DNA from 2 places in the Streptomyces sp. NPDC031132 genome. Region 2 is predicted to be linked to the other one. Evidence: predicted binding sites of a transcription regulator. Region 2 holds the regulator's gene; the other holds the start of a gene.
The links. Region 2 encodes HspR, which represses chaperone genes until heat shock. Its sites were predicted from a motif close to TTGAGNNNNNNNNNCTCAA; they were not measured.
Positions count from the first base shown of each region.

Region 1: lon (endopeptidase La) is a predicted target of HspR. The motif match lies at 2,888-2,906, and genes of this name have one in related genera.

Region 1 covers NZ_JBVIGX010000001.1:230,910-237,327, reverse strand. Annotated here, with positions in the region: gene ACZ49B_RS01090 (MarR family winged helix-turn-helix transcriptional regulator) at 1-340, opposite strand, end outside; gene lon (endopeptidase La) at 469-2,865, opposite strand; gene ACZ49B_RS01080 (DUF4097 family beta strand repeat-containing protein) at 3,004-3,756, opposite strand; gene ACZ49B_RS01075 (DinB family protein) at 3,843-4,385, opposite strand; partial or broken gene ACZ49B_RS01070 (sulfurtransferase) at 4,377-5,240, opposite strand; gene ACZ49B_RS01065 (DUF6232 family protein) at 5,393-5,893, shown strand; gene ACZ49B_RS01060 (hypothetical protein) at 5,890-6,234, shown strand; gene ACZ49B_RS01055 (GNAT family N-acetyltransferase) at 6,265-6,418, shown strand, end outside.
Region 2 covers NZ_JBVIGX010000026.1:46,375-52,792, reverse strand. Annotated here, with positions in the region: gene clpB (ATP-dependent chaperone ClpB) at 1-128, opposite strand, end outside; gene ACZ49B_RS29195 (pyridoxamine 5'-phosphate oxidase family protein) at 264-677, shown strand; gene ACZ49B_RS29190 (Rieske (2Fe-2S) protein) at 824-1,138, opposite strand; gene ACZ49B_RS29185 (helix-turn-helix transcriptional regulator) at 1,465-2,478, shown strand; gene ACZ49B_RS29180 (heat shock protein transcriptional repressor HspR) at 2,543-3,013, opposite strand; gene dnaJ (molecular chaperone DnaJ) at 3,015-4,196, opposite strand; gene grpE (nucleotide exchange factor GrpE) at 4,236-4,907, opposite strand; gene dnaK (molecular chaperone DnaK) at 4,907-6,418, opposite strand, start outside.

The DNA of each region.
Region 1 (6,418 bases), on a different contig from region 2:
GCAGGAACCGCTCCCGCCCCTCGTCCGTCAGCCCGACCAGGAAGGCCCGGCCGTCGGCCGGGTCCGGCTCGCGGGCAACCAGCCCCAGCACTTCCAGCGCCCGCAGCTGCCGGCTCATGGTGGCCTTGCCGACCCCGAAGTACGCGGCGAGCTCGGTGGCCCGCTGGCGGCCCGCGGCCTCCAGCCGGACGAGCAGCCCGTACGCGGCGGGCTCCAGCTCGGGGTGCAGGGCACGCGCCATCTCCCCGGAGGAGGCCCTGGCACGCCGGAGGAAGACGGACAGCTCCCGCTCCAGCGCAAGGAACTCCTGGTCTTCACTACCGTGCACGTCCGCTCCCATCGGTGGTGTCCTGAGGCACCAGTATTTCGCAGCGGATACGGCGACGGCCCGGGACCCCGCCTGGGGGTCCCCCCGGACGGAGTCTGGGGGAGGGGTCCCGGGCCGTACACGCGTGCGCGGGGCGGGGATCAGGCGGCCGCGGTGACCACGGCCTCCGCCTGGCTGAGCGCGAGTTCCAGGACCTGGCGCACGTCCGTCACCGGGTGCACGTCCAGCCCCTCCAGCACCTCGGACGGCACGTCGTCCAGGTCGGCCTCGTTCCGCTTCGGGATGATCACGGTGGTCAGACCCGCCCGGTGCGCGGCGAGCAGCTTCTGCTTGACCCCGCCGATGGGCAGGACCCGCCCGGTCAGCGAGACCTCGCCGGTCATGGCGACGTCGGTCCGGACCTGCCGACCCGACAGCAGCGAGGCCAGCGCCGTCGTCATCGTGATGCCCGCGCTCGGCCCGTCCTTCGGCACCGCGCCGGCCGGGAAGTGGATGTGTACGCCCCGGTCCTTCAGGTCGGCGACCGGGAGCTCGAGCTCCGCGCCGTGCGAGCGCAGGAAGCTGAGCGCGATCTGCGCGGACTCCTTCATCACGTCGCCGAGCTGCCCCGTCAGGGTGAGTCCGGCGGCCCCGGTCTCGGGGTCGGCCAGCGAGGCCTCGACGAACAGGACGTCGCCGCCCGCCCCGGTCACCGCGAGCCCGGTGGCCACGCCGGGGACGGCGGTGCGCCGCTCGGCGGGGTCCTGCGCGGACTCCGGGACGTGGTGCGGGCGCCCGATGAGCGCCCGCAGGTCGTCGGCACCGATGCTCAGCGGCAACTCCCGCTCCCCCAGCTCGTGCTGGGAGGCCACCTTGCGCAGCAGCCGCGCGATGGACCGCTCCAGGGTGCGGACGCCGGCCTCGCGGGTGTACTCGCCGGCCAGCTTGCGCAGCGCGTCCTCCTCCAGGACGACTTCCTCGGCGCCGAGGCCGGCCCGCTCCAGCTGGCGGGGCAGCAGGTGGTCGCGGGCGATGACGACCTTCTCGTCCTCGGTGTAGCCGTCGAGACGGACGAGCTCCATGCGGTCGGCGAGCGCCTCGGGGATGGCTTCCAGGACGTTGGCGGTGGCCAGGAAGACGACGTCGCTCAGGTCCAGCTCGACCTCCAGGTAGTGGTCCCGGAAGGTGTGGTTCTGCGCGGGGTCGAGGACCTCCAGCAGGGCGGCCGCGGGGTCGCCCCGGAAGTCGGACCCGACCTTGTCGATCTCGTCGAGCAGGACGACGGGGTTCATGGACCCGGCTTCCTTGATGGCCCGTACGATCCGGCCGGGCAGCGCGCCGACGTACGTACGCCGGTGGCCGCGGATCTCGGCCTCGTCGCGGACGCCGCCGAGGGCCACGCGGACGAACTTGCGCCCCATGGCGTGCGCGACGGACTCCCCGAGGGAGGTCTTGCCGACGCCGGGCGGCCCGACGAGCGCCAGCACGGCCCCGCCGCGGCGGCCGCCGATGACGCCCATGCCGCGCTCGGAACGCCGCTTGCGCACGGCGAGGTACTCGGTGATGCGGTCCTTCACGTCGCTCAGCCCGGCGTGTTCGGCGTCGAGGACGGCCCGGGCCCCGCGGATGTCGTACTCGTCCTCGGTGCGCTCGTTCCAGGGCAGTTCCAGCACGGTGTCGAGCCAGGTGCGGATCCAGGAGCCTTCCGGGGACTGGTCGCTGGACCGCTCCAGCTTGTCGACCTCCTTGAGCGCGGCCTCCCGTACCTTCTCGGGGAGGTCGGCGCCCTCGACGCGAGTGCGGTAGTCGTCGGACTCCTCGCCGTCCTTCTCGCCGTTGAGTTCGCGCAGTTCCTTGCGTACGGCTTCCAGCTGGCGGCGCAGCAGGAACTCACGCTGCTGCTTCTCGACGCCGTCCTGGACGTCCTTGGCGATGGACTCGGCGACGTCCTGCTCGGCGAGGTGGTCGCGGAGCCAGGTGATGGCCAGCTTGAGACGTGCCACGGGGTCGGCGGTCTCGAGCAGCTCGACCTTCTGAGCGACGGTCAGGAAGGGCGAGTAGCCGGAATTGTCGGCGAGGGCCGAAACGCCCTCGATCTGCTGGACCCGGTCCACGACCTGCCAGGCCCCGCGCTTCTTGAGCCAGCTGGTGGCGAGCGCCTTGTACTCCTTGACGAGCTCGGTGACGGACCCGGGCAGCGGATCGGCCAGTCTTTCGTCGACGCTCTCGCCCTCGACCCAGAGCGCCGCCCCGGGCCCGGTGGTCCCGGCCCCGATCTTGACGCGGCCGACACCGCGGATGAGCGCTCCGGGATCCCCGTCGGAGAGCCGCCCCACCTGCTCGACGGTCCCGAGCACACCGGTGCCGGCGTACTTCCCGTCGACCCGCGGAACGAGCAGCACCCGGGGCTTCCCGCTCCGGACCGCCGCCTGGGCGGCCTCGACGGCCCCCCGCACCTCGGCGTCGGACAGGTCCAGCGGAACGACCATCCCAGGCAGCACGACCTCGTCGTCGAGCGGCAGTACGGGCAGGGTGAGCGTTACGGACGTCGAAGCCATGATCTTCCCTCCGGCAGTGAAGTTGAGCTATGCCGACTCAATGCATGTGCGCCCCCCGATGTTCCCCAACCCCCGTTCGCCCCGGGCGAACACGCATTCCGACGGTGTCTGCCCGCACCGTCGGCGGCACCGAACGGCTCAGCCCGCGGGGGTGATGCGGATGTCGCCCGAGGTGGTGTGGACCGAGAGGTGGGACGGGGCCTTCGGGTTGGTGGGGAGGGTGTCCTGCTCGCCCGACGTGGTGGCGGTCGTGATCTCGTACGGGGCCTGCGGGACGGTCAGCGTGACGTCGCCCGAGCTGGTCTTCGCCGTCACCGACGTCGGGGGCTTCGCGAAGGCCAGGCGGGCGTCGCCCGAGGAGGCGTGGAGTTCCGCGGTCGGGCCGGTCAGGGCGGTGGCGGTGACCGCGCCCGACGAGGTACGGACCTTCAGGGGGCCGGTGATGCGGTCCGCCGTGACGTCGCCGGAGGAGGACGAGAGGTCCGCCGCGGCCACCCCGGCCACCGTGATGCGGCCGCTGCTGCTCTCCAGCCGGACCGTCGCCGAGGCCGGGACCTCGAGGCGGTAGTCGACGTAGCAGGTGTCAGGGCAGTTGTTCGTGAGGGTGAGGGAGCCCGCCGAGAGGTGGTGGGCCGGATCCGGCGCCTCGTCACCCCGGTAGTGGACCGTCCGGTGGATGGTGACCCCCGGGCCGGTGCCGGGGGTCACCTCGATGGAGCCGCGCCGGGCGTCCTTCACCTCGACCGCCGTGACGGCCTCGGCGACCGTCGCGTCGGCGGTCGCCGTCTTCTGCTCGGTGTCCTCGAAGGTGCAGCCGTAGAGCAGCAGTCCGGCGGCGAGGGCGACAACCACCGTCCGGCTGAAGCGGAGTGACGTGATGTGGGAAGGCATGCGCACCACTCTGGTGCGTCGCCGGGCCGCTGCCGATGGGGGCCGTACCCGGCCCCGGGGTGGGGGTAGCCCCCCCTCGGCCGGACTCAGATGCCGATCGCTCCGTCGATCCGCTCGCGCAGCAGGTCCGCGTGGCCGTTGTGGCGGGCGTACTCCTCGATCATGTGGATCAGCACCCAGCGCAGCGACACCTTCCCGCGCCACGCGTCCTCGGCCTCCACGTCCAGGTCGGGCGCGGCGTCCGTGAACGACTCCGCGAACGCCACCTCCTCCCGCCAGGCCTCCCACGCCGCAGCGACGGCCCCCGGGCCGGACACCGCACCGTCGAAGTCGCCGTCCGGGTCCGCTTCCGACGAGAACAGGGCCGGCACCTCCTGCCCGGCCAGGACCTGACGGAACCACCGGCGCTCCATGTCCGCGAGGTGGCGGACCAGGCCGAGCAGCGAGAGCGTGGACGGCTCCACGGACCGCAAAGCCATGGGCTCCGACTCCAGACCGGTGCACTTCAGCTCCAGCGTCGCGCGCTGCGCCCCCAGGACGTCCGTGAGCAGGAACCGCTCGTCGCCCGTCGCGGGTCCTGTGAAACGGTCCTCCGCGGCTTTGAAGAACTGCCCCCGCCGGCCCGTCACCGCAGGCCGCTCCGGGCGCATGGCCCAGTCCGTCCACGAGCCGTCGTACACCGCCAGGGAGGAGTAGCCGGCCAGCGTGGCTCCCAGGGCCAGGACGCACGCCGTCACTCCCGAACCGCAGCTGAAGTACAGCCGCTCCCGGTCTCCGGTCAACGCGGTGAAGGCCTCGCGGAGTTCCCCGGCGGGCCGCATCAGGCCGCCGTCGCGCTGGAGGTCCCCGAACGGCAGGTTCACCGCCCCCGGCATGTGGCCCCCGCGCAGCCCCGCCCGCGGTTCCGGGGCGGCGGCGGTGAAGCGTTCGCGCGTACGGGCGTCCAGGACGACCGCCGCCGGATCGGCGAGGGCCGCCCCGACCGCATCGGCGTCCACCAGCAGCCCCGCCCGCGGCCGGGCCGTGAAGGAGCCGCGCGGGCCCTCGTACGCCGGGCCGCACGCCTCGACGGGCAGCCCGGCGGCGGTCCACGCAGGCAGCCCGCCGTCCAGGACGGCGACCCGGTCGAAGCCCATGGCGCGCAGCATCCACCAGGCCCGGGCGCTGGAGTAGATGCCGGCGCCGTCATAGACGACGACGGCGTCGGTGTCGTCGACGCCGAGCGCGCGTATCGCCTCCTCGAACGCGGCGGCGGACGGCATGGTGTGCGGGGCCGGGGCGTCGTGGTCGGACAGGTTGCCGTCGAGGTCGAAGGGCCGCGCGCCCGGGATCCGCCGGTCCGCGCCGCGGTGGGCGCCGACGGAAGCGTCGAACACGACGAGCCCCGGCTCGCCCAGCCGGGCAGCCAGCCAGTCGGTTCCGACCAGCGGTCCGGGCAGGGCGGCGTCGGCAGCAGCGGCGTCGGCAGGGCGGGACGTGGTCATACGGCACCTCCGAGTGCGTTCGCGGGCCCGAAGACGAAGCGGCCCCGTCACGCACATCCTCCTACGAGGGCCGCTCGCTCTTGCAAAGCGGCTTGCCGGAAAGGGAGTTGACAGGGATCCTGTGCCCTACATCAAGGCTTGGGGGGAGCCGTATGGCCAGGAGTGTCGTAACCGATGTCACCGTCAGCCGAAGAGTCCTCTGGATCGGCGCGGAGGCGTATCCGCTGAACAACATCGCCCGGGCGACCACGGTCAAGGTCGACCCCGCGCGCGGACAGGCGATCGCACGCTTCGTGAAATCCGTCGTGACCGTGATCATCGTGGCGGTCGTCGCCCTCGTCGTGCTCCCGAACGGGTACTCGGACGCGGCGGCGCTCGGCGCGCTCGTGCTGCTCGGCCTCCTCGTGGCGCAATTGGGCGGCGTCATCCTGGCGAAGACGTACTACGCGCTGGTGATCGAGACCGCCGGTACGCCGAACACCGCACTCGTCACCAACGACCTGGCGCTCGTCCACGACCTCGTCCGCATGATCATGGAAGCGATCGACGACCCACAGGCCAGCTTCCACCAGCAGGTCAACAACTACATCGGACAGATCGGCGACAGCATCAACGTGTTCGGCAGGAACAACACGGGGAAGGTGGGCAATTGACCGGCAACGAGGACTTCCGGATCGGGCGGATCGGCGACGACATCCGGGTCTACGGGACGAACAACATCGGCAAGATCGGCACGCAGAACAATGCGCCGCAGAACCCGCAGGCGGCCCTCCAGGAGCTGATCAGCCTGGTCGAGGTCCTGCGGGGGCGCGTCCCGGAAGGCGACCGCGCGGACCTGGACGAATCCCTGGACACCCTCACCGAGGACGACGTGGAGCGCGGGGCGTTCCGCAGGGCGCTGGGGCGCATCTCCGGCGTCGCCCTGCTGGTCGGCGAGGTCGGAGTGCCGGTGGCCGAGGCCGTCCGCCGGGTGCTGGCGCTCACCGGCGTGTAGGGGACCGCCGCATCCGTCTAGGGTGCGGCCATGGAGCCGGAAACGATCACTGTCCTGGACGTCCGCGAGTGGACCCCCGACCCGGAGCCGGTCCACCGGATCCTGGCGGACCTGGTCGCCGGCGGCGCCGCGCTCGGCTGGGTCGACCCGCCCTCCGCGGACGAGGTCGCGCAGCTGCTCGACC
Region 2 (6,418 bases):
TTGTCCTCGCCGGCGAGCAGGGCCAGCAGCAGGTGCGCCGGGGTCAGATCCGCGTGGCCGTCCTTCACGGCCCGGCTGGTGGCCGCGTTCAGCGCGTCCCGACTCTTGTTGGTCAGCTCGGCATCCACGTGCGACTTCTCCTCTCAGACGGGTCAGACAGGTCTCGGAAGGCTCGAGTCTCGTGCTTTGAGTATGTCAGCGTACGCAAAGTTGAGTCTATTCCACTCAAGGCTGAGATCGTACCCGCGTCGTACCCTCAGCCCATGGCTCTTGACGTACTCAACCCGACGCCCGAGTACCTCGCCTTCTGGCGGGAGAAGCACGTCTGCACGCTGACCACCCCGCGCCCCGACGGGACCCCGCACGTGGTACCGGTGGGTGTCACGTACGACCCGGAGGCCGGCCTGGCCCGGGTGATCAGCAACAAGAACAGCAAGAAGATCCGCAACGTGCTGGCGGCCCAGGCGACGGAGCAGGGCCCGGCCCGGGTGGCGGTGTGCCAGATGGCGGGGCGCCGCTGGGCGACCCTGGAGGGCCACGCGGTGATCCGTACGGACGAGGCGTCGGTCGCCGAGGCGGTGGCGCGGTACGCGGACCGCTACGGGCGCACGCCCTCGCCCAACCCGGACCGGGTCGTCATGGAGATCACCCTCGACCGGGCGATGGGCCGCGCCTGAACCCGGCGCAGACAAGTTCAGCTTTCACCTTGTCCGGTTCAAGCACTGGACGCGGACATCACAACGGCGCCATCGTGGTCAGGTCCACGATGGCGCCGTTGTGTGGGGGAGCACCTGGAGCGATCTGCAACGACGGGGGAATCGCTTCAGGCACTGCGGGGGGTGGCGGTGGTGATATCGGGTTCGAAGAGCTGGTGGTCGCGCTGATCAAGGTTGACGAAGACCATTCCGTAGCGCACCTCGCAGCGGACGGGCTGCGGCGCGCCGCGGGGGCGGCGCAGGCACCGGTACGCCCGGACGTCCTCGTCCTCCTCGCGCGTGATGACGATGGGCTGTCCGAACAGGGTGACCATCAACGAGTCGCCAGGGTGGGGGATGGCCGTGGCGAGGTCGATGAACTGCCAGCCGGAGCGGTAGGCAGAGGCCATTTCGCGACGGAATCCGCGGTCGTCGGGGGTCATACCGCGGTCTCCACAGCAAGGGTGTCGGCATCGGAGTCGACGGGGGCCGAGCGCCATCCGCTGTCCATCGGTGCCGCGCGCCATCCGCTGTCCTCGAGCGGCGCCGCCTGGAGGCCTGCGGCACCCCCTTCGGCGCCCCCCAGGGTGACCCCGGCAAGTCCCAGACCGGCCACAGCCGAGAAGATGACGGTGGCAAGCGCCGAGCGAAGCATTCTCTTGTTCATGGTCGGCTTCGTCCTCACTTGATGAAATCCTCTCCCCCGCCTGTCAGACGATGGCTCATTCAGGCACATCACTGCCACAGGGACGATGCATCATGTTCTTGCATGTTCAGGACCCTGGGGGGTGGAGATTTGACCATAAACAGAACAAAAGCGACACATCCCCACTCGGTCACGGAGCTGTGCAGCGAGGGGGCACGGCTCTACACGAGCGCGCTGCGGACCGGACGTATCGCACGTGGGGATGTCAAAACGGCACCCTGTTTGCTCGATCTGGCGTTGTTGCAGCCAGATCCTGATGACGCCAATTCGCTCCGTCCGGTTCCACCGGCGGTGGCACTCGCACAGCGGCTGCATCCGATCGAACGGGAGATCCGCGACAGGCGCCGGGATTCTCTCGAACTGTCCGAAGCTTTCGAGCCGTTTCTCGCCATCAGTGCACAGAATCCGGCAAGCACCCACGCCATCACCGTGCTCGAAGGCTTCGACCCCATCAACGCGGCCCTCAACCTCGCCACCGCCGAGTGCCACACCGAGATGCTGACCATCCAGCCCGGCGGTGCCCGCCCCAGCCTCGAGCTCACGGAGGCCCTGGAGCGCGACCAGCCGCTGACCGACCGCGGTGTCCGGATCCGGACCCTCTACCAGCACACCGTCCGGCACAGCCGCGGCACGCTCGCGTACGTCGACCTCCTCAAGGCGGGCAAGGTCGAGGTGCGCACGCTGGAGGAGCTCTTCGAGCGCCTCATCATCTTCGACCGGACCGTCGCCTTCATCCCGGCCAGCGACGACCGCCAGGTCGCCCTGGAGCTGCGCCACCCGGGGCTGGTCGACTACCTCATCAAGGTGTTCGAGCAGCTGTGGCACCGCGCCGTGCCGCTCCAGGAGGAAGTCACGTACCAGCACACCCGCGGCGGCATCTCGGGCGTGCAGCGCACCATCGCGCAGCTCCTCATCGAGGGCCACGTCGACGAGGCCATCGCCCGCCGGCTGGGCATGAACGTACGGACCTGCCGCGCGCACATCGCGAAGCTCGCCAGCACCCTCGGCAGCGGCAGCCGCGCCCAACTCGGCTTCCTCATCGCCCGCTCCGGGATCCTCGAGGACGAGGGCGACTGAAGCGCACCGGAACGCACAGGCCCCGCCCGGGGAACCGGGCGGGGCCTGTGCGTTCGGTCGCTCGTCAGTCGCCCTGGCGCTTCGGCGCGGGGCGCCAGACGACCAGGGCGTTGCCCGCCACCGGCGGCTGGTACTTGACCAGATCTCGCCGGTACGAGGCGTGCACCTGCGCCTCGCGCTGCTGGAGCACGGCCGCCGCGCCGTCCACCGCCGCCGAGAGCTCGGCCACGCGTTGCTGGAGCGCCGTGACCTGGTTCTCCAGCTCGATGATCCGCTTGATGCCGGCCAGGTTGATGCCCTCGTCCTGGGACAGCGTCTGCACCGTGCGGAGCAGTTCGATGTCGCGGGCCGAGTAGCGCCGGCCGCGGCCGGCCGTCCGGTCCGGGGAGACCAGGCCGAGGCGGTCGTACTGGCGCAGGGTCTGCGGATGCAGGCCCGAGAGCTGGGCGGCCACCGAGATCACGTAGACCGGGGTCTCGTCGGTCAGTTCGTACGCCCCGTTGCCGAACCGGGGCGGGCGGCGGCGGCCGTCCATGTCATGCTCCCTTCGCGGACTCGAACAGCACGGCGCGCGGGTCCTCCGACTCCGTCGCGTCGCGGTACATCTCCAGCGCCTCGCGGGCCTTGTCCGACAGCGTGGCCGGAACCGAGACCTCCACCGTCACCAGCAGGTCCCCGCGGGTGCCGTCCTTGCGGACCGCTCCCTTGCCGCGGGCGCGCATCGTGCGCCCGCTGGGGGTGCCCGGCGGGAGCTTGAGCGTCACCGAGGGGCCGTTCAGGGTCGGGACCTTGATGTCGGCGCCCAGGGCGGCCTCGGCGATCGTCACCGGGACGGTGACCGTCAGGTTGTCGTCCTTGCGGCCGAACACCGGGTGGCCGTCCACGTGGACGACCACGTAGAGGTCGCCGGCGGGACCGCCGCGCTCGCCCGGAGCGCCCTTGCCGCGCAGCCGGATCCGCTGGTTGTCGGAGACGCCCGCCGGGATCCGGACCTGCATGGTGCGGGAGGACTTGGCCCGCCCGCTGCCCTTGCAGACGTCGCAGGGGGTCTCCGCGATCAGGCCGCGGCCCTTGCAGTCGGCGCAGGGGTCGGTCAGCGAGAAGCCGCCGCCGCTGCCCCGCGAGACCTGGCCGGTGCCGACGCAGGTCGGGCACACGCGCGGCGTGCCGTTCTTGTCGCCGGTGCCCGAACAGGCCTTGCAGGGCGCCTGGGAGGACATCCGGAGCGGGACCGTGGCCCCGTCCACCGCCTCCGTGAAGGAGAGGGTGACCTCCGACTCGATGTCCTGGCCGCGGCGCGGCTGGACCCGCGTCCCGGGGCCCGCGCCGCCGCGGTTGAACAGTCCGCCGAAGACGTCGCCCAGACCGCCGCCGCCGAAGCCGCCGCCCGCGCCGCCACCCGGCTGGGTACCGCCGAAGAGGTCGCCCAGGTCGAAGTTGAACGAGCCGCCCCCGCCCGGACCGGGGCGGAAGCCCCCGTTGCCGAACAGGGCGCGGGCCTCGTCGTACTCCTTGCGCTTCTTGGCGTCGCCGAGGATGTCGTTCGCCTCGGAGATCTCCTTGAAGCGCTCCTCGGCCGAGGCGTCGCCCTTGTTGGCGTCCGGGTGGAACTCGCGCGCGAGCTTCCGGTACGCCTTCTTGATCTCGGCCTCGGTGGCGTCCTTCGGGACACCGAGGACCTTGTAGTAGTCCTTCTCGACGAAGTCCTTCGTGCTCATCCCCGGTGTCCCTCCTCTCGTACCTCTACGGTTGCTGCGTCAGCCCTTGTCGGGGGCATCCGCGTCCTTGTCCGAAGGCGTGTCGCCGTCCGCGGACTCGGACTTGGGGGCCGCCCCGGGCTGGGGCTCGGCCACCGCGACCCGCGCGGGGCGGATCGTACGCTCGCCGATCCGGTACCCCGGCTGCAGGATCGCCACGCAGGTCGTCTCGGTGACGTCCGGTGCGTACGAGTGCATCAGGGCCTCGTGGATCGTCGGGTCGAAGGGCTCGCCCTCCTTGCCGAACTGCTGCAGCCCCATCTTGGCCGCGGCGGTCTCCAGCGATTCGGCCACCGACTTGAAGCCGCCGACCAGCTCGCCATGGTCCCGCGCCCGGCCGATGTCGTCCAGGGTCGGGAGCAGTTCCGTCAGCAGGGACGCGACCGCGATCTCCTTGACGGCGATCCGGTCCCGCTCCACCCGGCGGCGGTAGTTCTGGTACTCCGCCTGGAGCCGCTGGAGGTCCGCGGTGCGCTCGCCGAGCGCGGTACGGGCCTGGTCCAGCTGCGCCAGCAGAGCCGTCTCCTGAGCGGACGGTGCTCCGGAGTCCCCGGCCGGGGCCGCGGCCTCCTCCTCGGAGGAAGCTGCGGCCTTCGGCTCGGCGGCGTCGTCAGGCGTGGCGCCGGCGGGGACTTCGGGCTTCTCGTCGAAACCCGGGGTCTCCTCCGACATCAGGCAGCGCCGCCCTTCGGCTTGTCCTCGTCCACGATCTCGGCGTCGACGACGTCGTCCTCGGGCTTGGCCTGCTGGCCCTCACCGGCACCGGCTGCGCCCGAGGCGGCCTGCGCGTCGGCGTAGATGGCCTGGCCGAGCTTCTGGCTGACCGCGGCGAGCTTCTCGGTCGCGGTGCGGATCGCGGCCGTGTCCTCGCCCTTGAGGGTCTCCTTCAGCTCGGAGACGGCGGCCTCGACCTCGGTCTTGACCTCGGCCGGGACCTTGTCCTCGTTGTCCTTGACGAACTTCTCCGTCTGGTAGACGAGCTGCTCGCCCTGGTTGCGGGACTCGGCGGCCTCGCGGCGGCGGTGGTCCTCCTCCGCGTACTGCTCGGCCTCCTGGCGCATGCGGTCGACCTCGTCCTTGCCGAGCGAGGAGCCGCCGGTGACGGTCATCTTCTGCTCCTTGCCCGTGCCAAGGTCCTTGGCCGTGACGTGCATGATGCCGTTCGCGTCGATGTCGAAGGAGACCTCGATCTGCGGGACGCCGCGCGGGGCCGGCGGCAGGCCCGTCAGCTCGAACATGCCGAGCTTCTTGTTGTACGCCGCGATCTCGCGCTCACCCTGGTAGACCTGGATCTGCACGGACGGCTGGTTGTCCTCGGCCGTCGTGAAGATCTCGGACCGCTTGGTCGGGATCGTGGTGTTGCGCTCGATCAGCTTGGTCATGATGCCGCCCTTGGTCTCGATGCCGAGGGACAGCGGGGTCACGTCGAGGAGCAGGACGTCCTTGACCTCACCCTTGAGGACACCGGCCTGGAGGGTGGCGCCGATGGCGACGACCTCGTCCGGGTTGACGCCCTTGTTGGCGTCCTGACCGCCGGTGAGCTCCTTGACGAGCTCGGCGACGGCCGGCATGCGGGTGGAGCCGCCGACCAGGACCACGTGGTCGATCTCGGACAGCTGGATGCCGGCGTCCTTGATGACGTTGTGGAACGGGGTCTTGCAGCGGTCGAGCAGGTCCGCGGTCAGCTGCTGGAACTGCGAGCGCGTGAGCTTCTCGTCCAGGTGCAGCGGGCCCTCGGCGGACGCCGTGATGTAAGGCAGGTTGATCGTGGTCTCCGTGGAGGAGGACAGCTCGATCTTCGCCTTCTCGGCGGCCTCGCGCAGACGCTGCAGGGCCATCTTGTCCTTGGACAGGTCGACGCCGTGGCCGTTGGCGAACTGCTTCACCAGGTAGTCGACGACGCGCTGGTCCCAGTCGTCACCACCGAGGTGGTTGTCACCGTTGGTGGCCTTGACCTCGACGACGCCGTCGCCGATCTCGAGGAGCGACACGTCGAAGGTGCCGCCACCGAGGTCGAAGACGAGGATGGTCTGGTCGTCCTTGTCCAGGCCGTAGGCCAGGGCGGCGGCGGTCGGCTCGTTGACGATGCGCAGGACGTTCAGACCCGCGATCTCACCGGCTTCCTTCGTCGCCTGACGCTCGGAGTCGTTGAAGTAGGCCGGGACGGTGATGACCGCGTCCGT